DNA from 4 places in the Staphylococcus felis genome. Region 3 is predicted to be linked to each of the others. Evidence: riboswitches for the same ligand, from Rfam matches in the RefSeq annotation. Region 3 holds a riboswitch; each other region holds the start of a gene.
What was found. A riboswitch is a leader RNA that binds a small molecule or an ion and turns the genes downstream of it on or off. The one in region 3 is predicted to bind S-adenosylmethionine.

Region 1 (3,178 bases), 1.1 Mb from region 3:
AGTCGTACAATATTAATTTCGACCCACTCATTTTGTAAATGTTGCACTGACTCCACCTCACTTTAATTAAATGCTACTATAAATATTGTATCGCAAAATGGAATATTTTGGGATGATAAGATTTTAACTTATATTCTACGATATCATCTCAAATGTTTATTTTTGTCATAAAATTAAGTTAACGCTTTAGTTTTGGCCAGCCGAATATAATCGAGATAACACCACATAATGCAAGCATGACTGGATATATGGAATAAGGTAGCAACATCACAGGAGAAATACCTGCTACACCTGCTGCAGCTATCAATTGAGGACTATATGGAATAAAACCTTGAAAAGCACTACCAAAAATATCCAAAATACTTGCAGACTTTCTTGGATCGATATCATATTCTTTCGCAATATCTTTAGCGAGGGGTCCTGTCATAATGATTGAGATTGTATTATTCGCCGTCGAAATATCAGCAACACTGACAAGTCCAGCAATACCAAACTCCGCACCACGACGAGAACGAATCCGATTTTCCACAAAATTGAGCAACCATGTTATACCCCCATAATATTCAACAAGACCAATCATACCTCCAATCAATAATGCAATCATTGCAATATCTTCCATTGCAACGATTCCTTCTGAAGCTGCTTTTAGAAAGCCAGCTAATTTGAAATCTTGATACAACATACCGATGATTCCTGACAGTGCTATACCACCAAGTAATACAAGAATGACGTTAACCCCTATAATGGCTAGAATTAATACGAACAAATATGGAATGACCTTGATAAATTCAAAGTCATATTCATGTGTTTGATCAATATGACTATTATACGTTAACCACCACAAAATCACTAATGTCACAATAGCCCCGGGCAGTACGATACGGAAGTTCACTTTGAATTTATCACTCATTTTGGTGTGCTGAGTACGAACTGCAGCAATCGTTGTATCAGAAATCATCGACAAATTGTCCCCAAACATCGCTCCACCAACGACAGTAGCCATTGCCAACGCAGCAGGTATGTCAGTCGCCTCACTAATACCAAAGCCGACAGGTGCAATTGCAGCGACAGTACCGACAGACGTTCCCATTGAAATAGATATAAACATACAGATTAAAAAGATACCTACAATCAAAAAGTTTTGGGGAATAAGCGACAGGCCTAAATTAACGATAGATGAAACGCCTCCCATTGCTTCAGCCGTTTTAGAAAAAGCACCGGCCAAAATAAATATCAACATCATTAGTACAATATTGGGATGCCCTGCTTTTTGCGCAAAAACTTCCACCTTATGTGTCCATTTTTCTTTAGGCTTCATCATTAAAGCGACAATGACACCTATGATGGCAGCAACATTAAGTGGCATAAAGGTAAAATCTTGTGTCACGATACCTGACCCTAAAAAGATGCCTATAAATACAATTAAAGGGATTAGCCCCCATGAATGTCCTTTTTCATTCTCTTTCTGAATTGACATATAATTACTCCTTATAAAAAATTGAGATCAATAACTTCACGGATAGATGTGCTCTTCTTCCATCCAAAAAAGTGATGATCTCAACCGATGTTATGGTTTTATAACTTCTTATCTTTAGTGATACATGATATTAAGTCACTTCTGGAATTGGCACACGCATTTCATGTTGCCGAAGTATCGACGGGCCAGTCCCTCCACTTCTCTTGATATGAAGTATTTGATTGTACTGTTAAACTGTACAGGAATTTATACATCACGTCAACGCCTTTATGCATCTTGTAATAATCGTTTTACAAATGACACAAAATAATCTGGAACCTTGTCTAGTATGGCCTCATTCGGATTATATTGAGGATGATGTAACGCATATCCACTCTCTGAACCAATCATTGCAAAATGTACAGGTGCTACACCTTGATACCCTGAAAAGTCCTCTCCAATGGTTAAGGCGCGTGGCAAAACATCAACATCATATCCAACCGATTGCGCAATCTCATATGCAATCTGCTGTAAATGTGCGTCATTATAAACGGATTGCGTTATACGTTGATAATTTAATTTAACTTCAAGGCCATATTGTTTTGCAATACCGTCACAAATTTCATACATGCGGTGTTCAATTGTATCCCTCACATTGGCATCTAATGAGCGAACAGTACCTTCAAGTCTCGCACTTTGAGGGATGACATTCCATGTATGTCCACTTTCGATACGCCCAATTGATACTACCGCTTCTTCGTATGGCGCTATATTCCGACTTACAATCGTTTGCAAACTTAAGATAACTTGCGCAACAACAATATTCGGGTCATTGCCGTCTTGGGGCATCGCAGCATGTGCACCAACCCCTTCAATTTCTATCTCAAAACGATCAACATTTGACGTCATATACCCTGATTTTGCCCGCCATTCTCCTACTTTGAGTGATGGATCGTTATGAAAACCGATAATTGCTTTTGCACCATCTAACACACGTGATTCAGCTACCTTTGCTGCACCATATCCGATTTCTTCAGCGGCTTGAAATATCAAACGTACACGGCCATTCAGCTGTTGTTCTTCTTTTTTGAGTAAAACTGCTGTACCTAATACAGCAGCCATATGAATATCATGACCACATGCATGCATCGCTCCATTATTTTTCGATTTAAATGCAAGTTCTGTTTGTTCTTTAATAGGTAATGCATCAATATCCGTTCTAACAGCTAACAATGTATCGCCTTGTCCAATTTCAGCAATTAAACCTGTCTCTAATGGCACATCTATTATTTTGATATGATAATCTTCCAAAATTTTACGAATACGTTTTGTCGTCTCATATTCTTCAAGCGATACTTCTGGGTTTTCGTGGAATATTCTCCGCCATTCTATTAATTGATCCGTTAAATTAGTCATTTCGCCTCATCCTCTCATCAAAACATACGCCTTTCATATCTATTATTGTATCAAAACTGTTATTACCTTCACATCTCCCTCTATTGATAGATATCAAACCTTTTTAAGATTGTTATGTCATTTAATTAATGTAAAACGACGATTGAATTATGAATAAGTTGAATAATAAAAGAACTGAACGTTGTCAAAGCGCAATTTGCTTCAACATGCTTCAGTTCTTTGATATGTGTCGTGTTATTTACGATAAAATTGACAGATCTCGATTAACATATAATTGACCATCTTTAATGACCTTTTCAACATGGT
Region 2 (3,178 bases), 790 kb from region 3:
GTTTCTTTATCAAATCCATCAAATTGATGATGACTTGTATTTACAATCATTATTTTTTTCATACATGCTCATCCTTTGTAAAGATAATCATACTACTACATTTCCAAGCCTACTTATCTGTCTTACTCAATCAAAATCGTTAGTTTTAATGATATTCTATTACGACTTCGTATCAGTTTGGGTTAACGATTGAATTTCTTGATTGATATAATGAATTTTTTCTTCTTTTAAAAAATAAGCTGCTTGATTGATAGGAATATAATCCTCCCATTCTTGTCTTTTAGCTAACAAATTTTCAAGTGTGCGCGCTTTATTCTCTTTTATTTCATTCATGATTGTTTCAGTCCTTTTTGATTGCTTTAAATCCTTTATCTAAATCACTTAAAATGTCATCTATATGCTCAATACCAATTGATAGACGAATCGTTTCGGGTTCGATGCCCGCTGCTCGTTGCTCATCTGCTGTCAGTTGTTGATGTGTTGTAGAGGCTGGATGGATAACAAGTGACTTTGCATCTCCTACATTAGCGAGTAATGAAAAAAGTTCCATCCCTTCAATAAATTGACGACCTGCCTCATACCCTCCCTTAATGCCAAAGGTAAAGACTGAACCTGCACCTTTTGGAAGGTAGCGTTGTTTCAACGAATAATATTCACTCGTTTCAAGTCCTGCATATTTGACCCATGCCACTAGAGGATGTTGCTTTAAATAGCGCGCTACTTTTTCAGCGTTCTCAACATGGCGTTCGACTCTGAGTGATAAGGTTTCAAGACCTTGTGTGAGCATAAATGCATTGAATGGTGACAAGGCTGCACCTGTATCACGTAACAACGTCGTACGAATCTTGAATGCGAGTGCTGCTTCTTGAAAGGCATCGACAAATACAATGCCGTGATAAGACGGGTCTGGCTCTGTTAAGCTCGGAAACTTACCATTTCGCCAGTCAAAGTTACCACCATCTATAATAACGCCACCCATCGTCGTGCCATGACCGCCAATAAACTTAGTCGCTGAATGTACGACAATATTAGCACCATGCGCTATAGGTCGACATAAATACGGTGTCGCAAACGTATTGTCTACGATTAATGGAATGCCAGCTTCATGTGCGAGACTCGCAAGGGATTCGATATCTTCAATATTCCCCTCAGGATTACCAATTGTTTCGACAAATATCCCTCTCGTTTCGTCTTTTATGGCTTGTTTGACTCGATTTGGATCTTTGGTATCGACTAAGGTCACTTCGATGCCAAATTTAGGCAATGTATGGGTAAAGAGTGTATGCGTACCACCATAAAGTGTTTCACTTGCGATAATATGCTGACCGCTTTGTGCAACCGATTGAATCGCATAGGTAATCGCAGCCATCCCTGATGCTACTGCCACACCAGCAACGCCACCTTCTAATTCAGCTAGACGTGTTTCGAGTACAGCTGTTGTTGGATTCATCAAGCGTGTATAAATATTACCTTCTTCTTTTAATCCGAATAGCTGTGCAGCATGCGTCGTGTCATCAAACGTAAAAGACGTCGTTTGATAAATAGGTAACGCTCGTGAATTTGTCGCTGAGTCCACTTCTTGCCCTGAGTGTAATTGTAACGTTTCAAATCGATAGTTTGTCATAATCTTCCCCCTCCATTCAAAAAAATAAAGCCTATCCTGAATATGATAGACTTTAGAGTAAATCTTATCTCTCAGGTGAATGCCCTGCAGGAATTAGCACCTAACTGAATAGGTTGCCTGGCTTCGTAGGGCCTGTCCCTCCACCAATCTTGATAAGTCGTATTGAATTATTTTGCAAATGAGAATAAAGCTATTTTAAATGAGCCCTTATGAAAAGTCAATGATTTATCTGAATTTTCTTTATGTTAAGTCATTCGATATGAATCGATTTGGGAATGGATAATGTCTCGATATACGTAGGTATGTGAATTACTCGTTGATTCAGTGAACCTTTGTATGGCAAGTTCGGTTTGTACAAGTGCTTAATAAACATGCCATCAACTAAGACATCAATAGATTTTAGCAAAGTACGACGCGCATGTGCCTCATTCCACAAAAATTCAAGTTGAAATCCCGTCCACATCCATATCGTTTTGGTTTGTCCGAACCGCTCTCGGAATGCTCGAATAAGTGGTGTGACGATATTTAAATTACAAAAAGGCTCTCCCCCTAATATACTCAACCCAGCGATATAACTGGGTTCACAGGCTTCAATAATTTCATGAATCAGGTCGTCTGTCATCGGTTCGCCGTAGCGAAAGTTTTGTGCTGCAACGTTGTAACATCCTTGACATTGAAACGGACATCCAGAGACATAAACGCTACAGCGCACACCTTCACCATCGACAAAACTATGATATTCAATTTTGGCAATATATCCCGCACCATTCTGAATGTGTTGAAACTTCATGATCGTGGTGCTTTCATATGTTTCACGCGGGCACATATCTCTTTATGACGCCCTTCAATTGTTGGACGTTGAACAGGGTTGCCTAAATAACCACACGTCCGTTTAACGACATCGACGGTTTCGGGATTATGATTGCCACAGTTTGGACATTGATAGCCTTTAGATGTCGTCTCAAAATCACCTTCGTAGTCACATTCATAACATCGATCAATTGGAATATTCGTACCGAGGTAACTTACACAATCATACGCATAATCCCATACCGCTTCCAAGGCTTGAATATTGTGACCGAGTTTCGGATATTCACAGTAATGAATATAGCCTCCACTCGCATAGTGAGGGTATTCTTTTTCAAAGTCTAGCTTTTCAAATGGCGTCACATCTTTTCGGACATCATAGTGAAATGAATTTTGATAATAACCTTTGTCTGTGATATCTGGTACTGATCCGAACTTTTCATAATCCAATCGACAAAATCGATCTGTTAGTGATTCGCTCGGCGTACTATAGATGCTGAACCATACGTCATATTGTTTCGTCCATTCTTTTTGATAAGTCTGCATGGCCTTCAATATACGTATCGTAAAACACTTGGCATCTGGATGCGTCTCCCAGTTCGGTCCGTAAAAGACCGTCGCAGCCTCATATAGTCCGATATAGCCCATTGAAATGGTTGCACGCTGATGATCGAACAATGAGAAGACGTCATCTGTTTCATTTAAGCGATATTTGAAAGCTCCTCTCTTATAAAGAATAGGTGCATT
Region 3 (3,178 bases):
ACAGTTGAAGAAGCAGAAGCTTTGGCAGAAGCAATGGTAAAAATTGGAAATCAAGTTGGCCGTAAAACGATGGCGATTATTTCAGATATGAGTCAGCCACTAGGCAATGCAATCGGTAATGCACTCGAACTGAGAGAAGCTATTGACACCTTAAAAGGAGAAGGGCCTGAAGATTTAACAGAATTAGTACTGTCATTAGGTGCACAAATGGTTGTATTAGCCCAAAAAGCAGACACATTAGAAGACGCTCGTGCAATGTTACAAAGTGTTATCGATAATGGTCAAGCTCTTGAGAAATTTAAAACATTTTTAGCTAATCAAGGTGGGGATGCTTCGATTGTTGATGAGCCATCGAAATTGCCATCTGCTGAATATCAGTATGAATTGCCGGCTAAAAAATCAGGCGTAGTTTCAGATATGGTTGCGAATGAAATAGGTATTGCGTCTATGATGTTAGGCGCAGGACGTCAAACAAAAGAGGATGAAATTGATTTAGCTGTTGGACTTGTATTGCATAAAAAAGTAGGCGATGCTGTTGAAGCGGGTGAATCGTTATTAACGATATATGCCAACCAAAATGACGTTGAACAAGTCAAACAAAAATTATATGAAAACATTACGATTTCAGAAACTGCCGATTCACCACAATTGATTTATAAAGTTATTACGAAATAAAGCGAAAAGGGTGAGAAGATGAAATTGCGATTAAGACGAGTTTTAGGCATTGCCTTTTTGATGATTGGTGTTTTACACTTCATTAAGGAGCGTCAATTTCGAAATATCGTCCCGCATTACTTACCGCTTCGTAAAACAGCGGTATTAGTGACTGGTATTTGTGAAATGGTAATTGGAATAAACCTGTTTATAAAGCGACCTTCTTATCAACTTAAGCATTGGATTATTGCCTTTTTGTGGTCTGTTTTACCGGCTAATATATATATGGCTCGAAAAGGGCTTCCATTAGGAGATAAACAATTATCCAAACCTGTTCTATATGCGAGATTACCGATGCAATTCGTATTGATGTATGTAATACGCAAACTATAATATATTAAAAAACGGTTGAACCATAATAAGGATTTCAACCGTTTTTTGATGTCTATTTATGCTTTGCCATGACCAAAAACATCATGCCATTCACTACGTTTATCTAAAAAGGTTTGTGCAATTTGTTTAGCATCTTCTAATGAGTGAGAAGCAGCCCATCCGCATTGAACTTCATTACACGCGGGCACTTCTTTTGCAGCCAGAACATCGTGGATTGTCTTCTCAACAATATTTAGAACATCTTCATAATGATCATGATTTATGAAAGAAACATAAAAACCAGTTTGGCATCCCATAGGACTTAAATCGACGACTTTGTCAGAATGGTTACGAATATTTTCAGCCATAAGATGTTCTAATGAATGTAATCCAGGCATCTCCATATGCTCTTGGTTCGGCTGTTTGAAACGAATATCATATTTATATATTTCATCTCCATTTAGCCCTTTCATTTTTCCAGCTAAGCGGATATAAGGTGCAACGACCTTAGTATGATCTAAATTAAAACTTTCGACGTTCATTTTAGGCATTTATCATAGTCCTCCTTCACATGTTTATTTATATTTTAACACATTTTAAGAGGGATGAAATGAATGATATATGAGTTAAAAACTAAGGTTTAAAAGTAAATTTAAGAAAATTTAGAAATTAAAATGACAAATAGCTTAAAATAAGCTAAAATGATTACTAACTTAATATATAATTTATCAAGAGTGGTGGAGGGACTTGGCCCTATGAAACCCTGCAACCTCATCGTGATACGATAAAGGTGCTAATTCCAACAGTACGTATGCTGAAAGATAAATGACATGAACTAAGGTTATCAACTTTGCATCATCATCACGCTTGATTGATTCAGCGCATAGGTGCATTGAGGGATAACTTTTTTCTTTTTGGAGGGATATTAAACATGGTTTCAGTGAGACAACAAATTTTAGACTATATCGATAATCATCGGCTTTCTTATTTAGATATGAGTCATCAAATACATGAACGGCCAGAAATTGGCAATGAAGAAATATTTGCATCACGCTTATTAATAGATCATTTGAAGGAGAATGGATTCAAAGTAAAAAAGGATATTGCAGGTCATTCAACGGGGTTTATCGCTGAGTATCAATCTGAAAAAGATGGCGCAACTATCAGTTACTTAGCTGAATATGATGCGCTTCCAGGGTTAGGACATGCGTGTGGTCATAATATTATTGGAACAGCAAGTGTTTTAGCAGGTATAGCTTTAAAGCAAGTCGTTGATGACATTGGTGGGAGTGTGGTTGTATTTGGATGTCCAGCTGAAGAAGGTGGTGAAAACGGCAGTGCCAAGGCATCTTATGTCAAAGAAGGCATTATTGATGATGTGGATGTAGCACTCATGATTCATCCGGGGAATGAAACCTATCCAACAATTCCGACTTTAGCTGTTGATGTACTCGATATTAAATTTTTTGGCAAAAGTGCACATGCTTCTGAAAATGCGGATGAAGCCCGTAACGCCCTTGATGCTATGTTAAGTTTCTTCAATGGCGTTGCGCAAATACGTCAGCATATCCGAAAATCTGAACGTGTGCATGGTGTGATCTTAGACGGTGGTCGCGCAGCTAATATTATTCCTGACTTTACCCATGCGCGTTTTTATACTAGAGCGTCTACACGTAAAGAGCTTGATATATTAACTGAACGTGTCCATCAAATTGCAAAAGGTGCGGCAATCCAAACGGGCTGTAATTATGAATTTGGTCCTATCCAAAACGGTGTCAATGAGTTTTTACGTACGCCGGAGCTGGATGCATTATTCGAACGTCATGCCGTTGAATTAGGAGAAGAAGTCAGCCATGATGACTTTGGTTTTGGATCTACAGATACGGGGAATGTAAGTCACGTCGTACCCACGATACATCCACATATTAAAATAGGACCACGAAGTTTAGTCGGACATACACATCGCTTTCGTGAAGCAGCTGTAAGTCCTATGGGGGATAAAGCACTTGTTAAAGGCGCTAAAATTATTGCATTGATGGGCGCAACATTGATTCAAGATGAAAATTTATTAAAATCAATTCAATCACACCATCAAATATTAAGGGAGAAATTATAAATGACGAAGTATCTGAAAATGACAATGGGGGATCTT
Region 4 (3,178 bases), 1.2 Mb from region 3:
TGAGTTGAGTGACGAAAGTGAACTTGATGCATTAATGGATGCAGCTGCTTATGAAGAAATGATTGGTGAATAATACTTATTTTGAACTCCTTGGTAACATGTTTATCTTGGAGTTTTTTGAACTTTATATCAATGATAGGTAAGCGACTTCGTATGGACAGATTAGGTTAAAGTACGAGAGGAGCTATAACACCATATAACACAAATTGAGTAAGTTTTTCTGAGATTTAGCTCCATAGCGCATCTATGATTAAAAGTCGTCTTACGCCCATTTTATTTAGAAGGTGAAGACTATGGCGATCGTAAACAAAATCATTGTTGTAGAAGGTAAATCTGACAAAAAAAGAGTCAAAGAAGTATTAACAGAATCAGTAGATATTATTTGTACACATGGCACGATGAGTGTTGAAAAAATAGATAACATGATAGAATCACTCTACGATAAGCAAGTTTATATTTTAGTGGATGCTGATGCTGAAGGACGGAATATTCGAAAGTGGTTTTCGAAATATTTAAGTGAACGTATTGATATTTATATTGATTCTACTTATACCGAAGTCGCACGCTGTCCACGTGATTATCTCTCAAATGTTTTAGGCCGTCACGGCTTTGAAGTAAAAAAAGATTTTTATGTTAAAGGAAAGTACACATATCATGAATGTTTCAGAGCAATTGAACAATATATATGAGAATTATAATGAACCCACACATCTGATTTTTGGCTATACGCCGATGTGTGGGACATGTAAGATGTCAGAGCGAATGTTAGATATTGTGAATGATATGACACAGCTCCCACTCGTGAAAATTGATTTAAACTTTCATCCAGAGTGGAGTCGGGAAAATGAAATACAATCAGTCCCGGTCTTAATCATTATGAAGCAAGATCAAGAAGTACAACGTATTTATGCGTTTAAGTCTGTGACATATTTGTTAGAAATTTTCAAAAAAGCGATTGACGAATCGTAAGTATAATGATAAGATTAATAACAATTAAATATTCAGAAAACTCTTATCCGGAGTGGTGGAGGGATGTGCCCTATGAAGCCCGGCAACCGTCTAAATATTAGAAATGGTGCCAATTCACATAAAGTATTAATTACTTTTGAAGATGAGAGAAGCGACGTGTATACAATGCTTTCTCTTTTAACTCAAAAGAGAAAGCATTTTTTATTATGGTCTGAGATGGAGTCGTAACACGAGGAGGAACTAGCAATATGATTGAGTTAAAAAATATTGTTAAAAAGTATGAATCGAAATCAAAAACTGTAACAGCAGTTGATCATGTTGATTTAAATATAGGTACAGGAACAATTTTTGGAATTATCGGATTTTCGGGAGCCGGTAAAAGTACATTAGTTCGCTTATTTAATTATTTAGAAGTACCTACATCTGGTGATGTGATGATAGGGGGAGAACATATTGGTCAGCTCACTAAGGCTGAACTTAGGAAAAAACGCCAAAAAGTAAGTATGATTTTCCAACATTTTAATTTACTTTGGTCACGTACTGTATTAGAAAATATTATATTTCCGCTCGAAATCGCTGGAAGGCCTAAAAAAGAAGCGAAACAAGAAGCGATAAAACTGATTGAGAGAGTGGGTTTAAAGGGACGTGAACATGCGTATCCTTCTGAACTTTCTGGAGGGCAAAAACAGCGAGTTGGTATTGCTCGAGCGTTAGCAAACGATCCGGAAGTATTGCTATGTGACGAGGCAACAAGTGCATTAGACCCACAAACTACTGATGAAATATTAGATTTGCTATTAGAACTAAAAAAAGAAAAAAATCTAACAATCATCATGATTACGCATGAGATGCATGTGATTAGACGTGTATGTGATGAGGTCGCAGTAATGGAAAATGGTCGAGTGATTGAGCAAGGAAGCGTATCAGAAGTCTTTAAAAATCCAAAACATCGCGTGACAAGACGTTTTGTTCAAGAGGACTTAGAGCCACCACAAGATCAAGATGATGTAGTGAAGTCTATCGAATTGAATGAAAATGATTTGCTAGTTAAGTTTATATTTTCAGGAGAGAATACGACAGCACCAGTTATTTCTTATATCGCTCAAAAACATCAAATGGCGATTAATATTTTAGAAGGAAATATTAAAAACACCAAAACCGGGTCAGTCGGATTTTTACTCGTGCATTTATCTGACATTACAGACAGCACGTTTAACACACTACAATCAGATCTGGAATCTAAAAATATACAAGTAGAGGTGGTCAGTCGTGGGTAAGAGTTTCAGCGAGATTTTACAGGAAATGATAACAATGCCGAATGTGCGCTGGCCTGATGTGTGGTTAGCAACATATGAAACACTTTATATGACTGTCATATCGACTGTATTTTCGTTTATCTTGGGATTAGTCTTAGGCGTTATTTTATTTTTAACATCAAAAAGTCATTCTAAGCTTGGACGCATATTTTATAGTATTGTTTCATTTTTTGTTAATTTATTCAGAGCGATACCGTTTATCATTTTAATATTATTACTTATTCCATTTACGAGCTTAATTTTAGGCACAATTAGTGGTCCAACAGGTGCTTTACCAGCCCTAATTGTTGGAGCTTCCCCTTTTTATGGACGCTTAGTGGAAATTGCACTAAAAGAAATTGATAAAGGTGTTATTGAAGCGGCTCGTTCAATGGGCGCAAATACATGGACAATTATATTAAAGGTGTTAATTCCAGAATCTTCACCCGCTCTCATATCAGGGATTACTGTAACTGCTATTGCCTTAGTAGGATCAACAGCAGTAGCAGGCGTTATTGGTGCAGGTGGATTAGGTAACTTAGCATATCTGACTGGCTTTACGCGAAATCAAAATGATGTCATTTTAATTTCGACCATTTTAATACTTATTATTGTTTTTATCATTCAGTTCCTAGGGGATTGGGTTACAAATAAAATTGATAAAAGATAATTTACTTTTTAGGAGGAATAAAGGGATGAAAAAAGTTTTATCACTAGCTTTAATTTTAGTTTTAGGAGTTGTGCTTGCAGCATGCGGAAATAAAGATTCAGCAGGCGGTAGTGATGATAAAAAGGTTGTTGTAGGTGCTTCGCCAGCACCTCATGCTGAGATTTTAGAAGAAGCAAAGCCAATCTTAAAAGATGAAGGTTACGATCTAGAAATTAAGACGATTAATGATTACACAACACCGAAT

Region 1: another riboswitch for S-adenosylmethionine. It lies ahead of C7J90_RS05480 (Na+/H+ antiporter NhaC family protein); the one in region 3 lies ahead of C7J90_RS00345 (M20 family metallopeptidase).
Region 2: another riboswitch for S-adenosylmethionine. It lies ahead of C7J90_RS04055 (O-acetylhomoserine aminocarboxypropyltransferase/cysteine synthase family protein); the one in region 3 lies ahead of C7J90_RS00345 (M20 family metallopeptidase).
Region 4: another riboswitch for S-adenosylmethionine. It lies ahead of C7J90_RS06270 (methionine ABC transporter ATP-binding protein); the one in region 3 lies ahead of C7J90_RS00345 (M20 family metallopeptidase).

What each region holds. Positions count from the first base shown of each region.
Region 1 is NZ_CP027770.1:1,201,542-1,204,719, reverse strand. Features, by position in the region: gene C7J90_RS05480 (Na+/H+ antiporter NhaC family protein) at 179-1,477, opposite strand; SAM riboswitch class I at 1,583-1,690, opposite strand; gene C7J90_RS05475 (amidohydrolase) at 1,745-2,872, opposite strand; gene hutI (imidazolonepropionase) at 3,111-3,178, opposite strand, start outside.
Region 2 is NZ_CP027770.1:854,654-857,831, reverse strand. Features, by position in the region: gene C7J90_RS04060 (type 1 glutamine amidotransferase domain-containing protein) at 1-62, opposite strand, end outside; gene C7J90_RS11850 (hypothetical protein) at 160-333, opposite strand; gene C7J90_RS04055 (O-acetylhomoserine aminocarboxypropyltransferase/cysteine synthase family protein) at 341-1,624, opposite strand; SAM riboswitch class I at 1,686-1,783, opposite strand; gene nrdG (anaerobic ribonucleoside-triphosphate reductase activating protein) at 1,875-2,414, opposite strand; gene nrdD (anaerobic ribonucleoside-triphosphate reductase) at 2,411-3,178, opposite strand, start outside.
Region 3 is NZ_CP027770.1:63,537-66,714, reverse strand. Features, by position in the region: gene C7J90_RS00360 (pyrimidine-nucleoside phosphorylase) at 1-675, shown strand, start outside; gene C7J90_RS00355 (DoxX family protein) at 694-1,047, shown strand; gene C7J90_RS00350 (S-ribosylhomocysteine lyase) at 1,104-1,577, opposite strand; SAM riboswitch class I at 1,749-1,854, shown strand; gene C7J90_RS00345 (M20 family metallopeptidase) at 1,958-3,142, shown strand; gene ldmS (L-aspartate--L-methionine ligase LdmS) at 3,143-3,178, shown strand, end outside.
Region 4 is NZ_CP027770.1:1,338,314-1,341,491, forward strand. Features, by position in the region: gene gcvH (glycine cleavage system protein GcvH) at 1-73, shown strand, start outside; gene C7J90_RS06260 (toprim domain-containing protein) at 294-689, shown strand; gene C7J90_RS06265 (thioredoxin family protein) at 655-969, shown strand; SAM riboswitch class I at 1,010-1,118, shown strand; gene C7J90_RS06270 (methionine ABC transporter ATP-binding protein) at 1,218-2,246, shown strand; gene C7J90_RS06275 (methionine ABC transporter permease) at 2,239-2,934, shown strand; gene C7J90_RS06280 (MetQ/NlpA family ABC transporter substrate-binding protein) at 2,960-3,178, shown strand, end outside.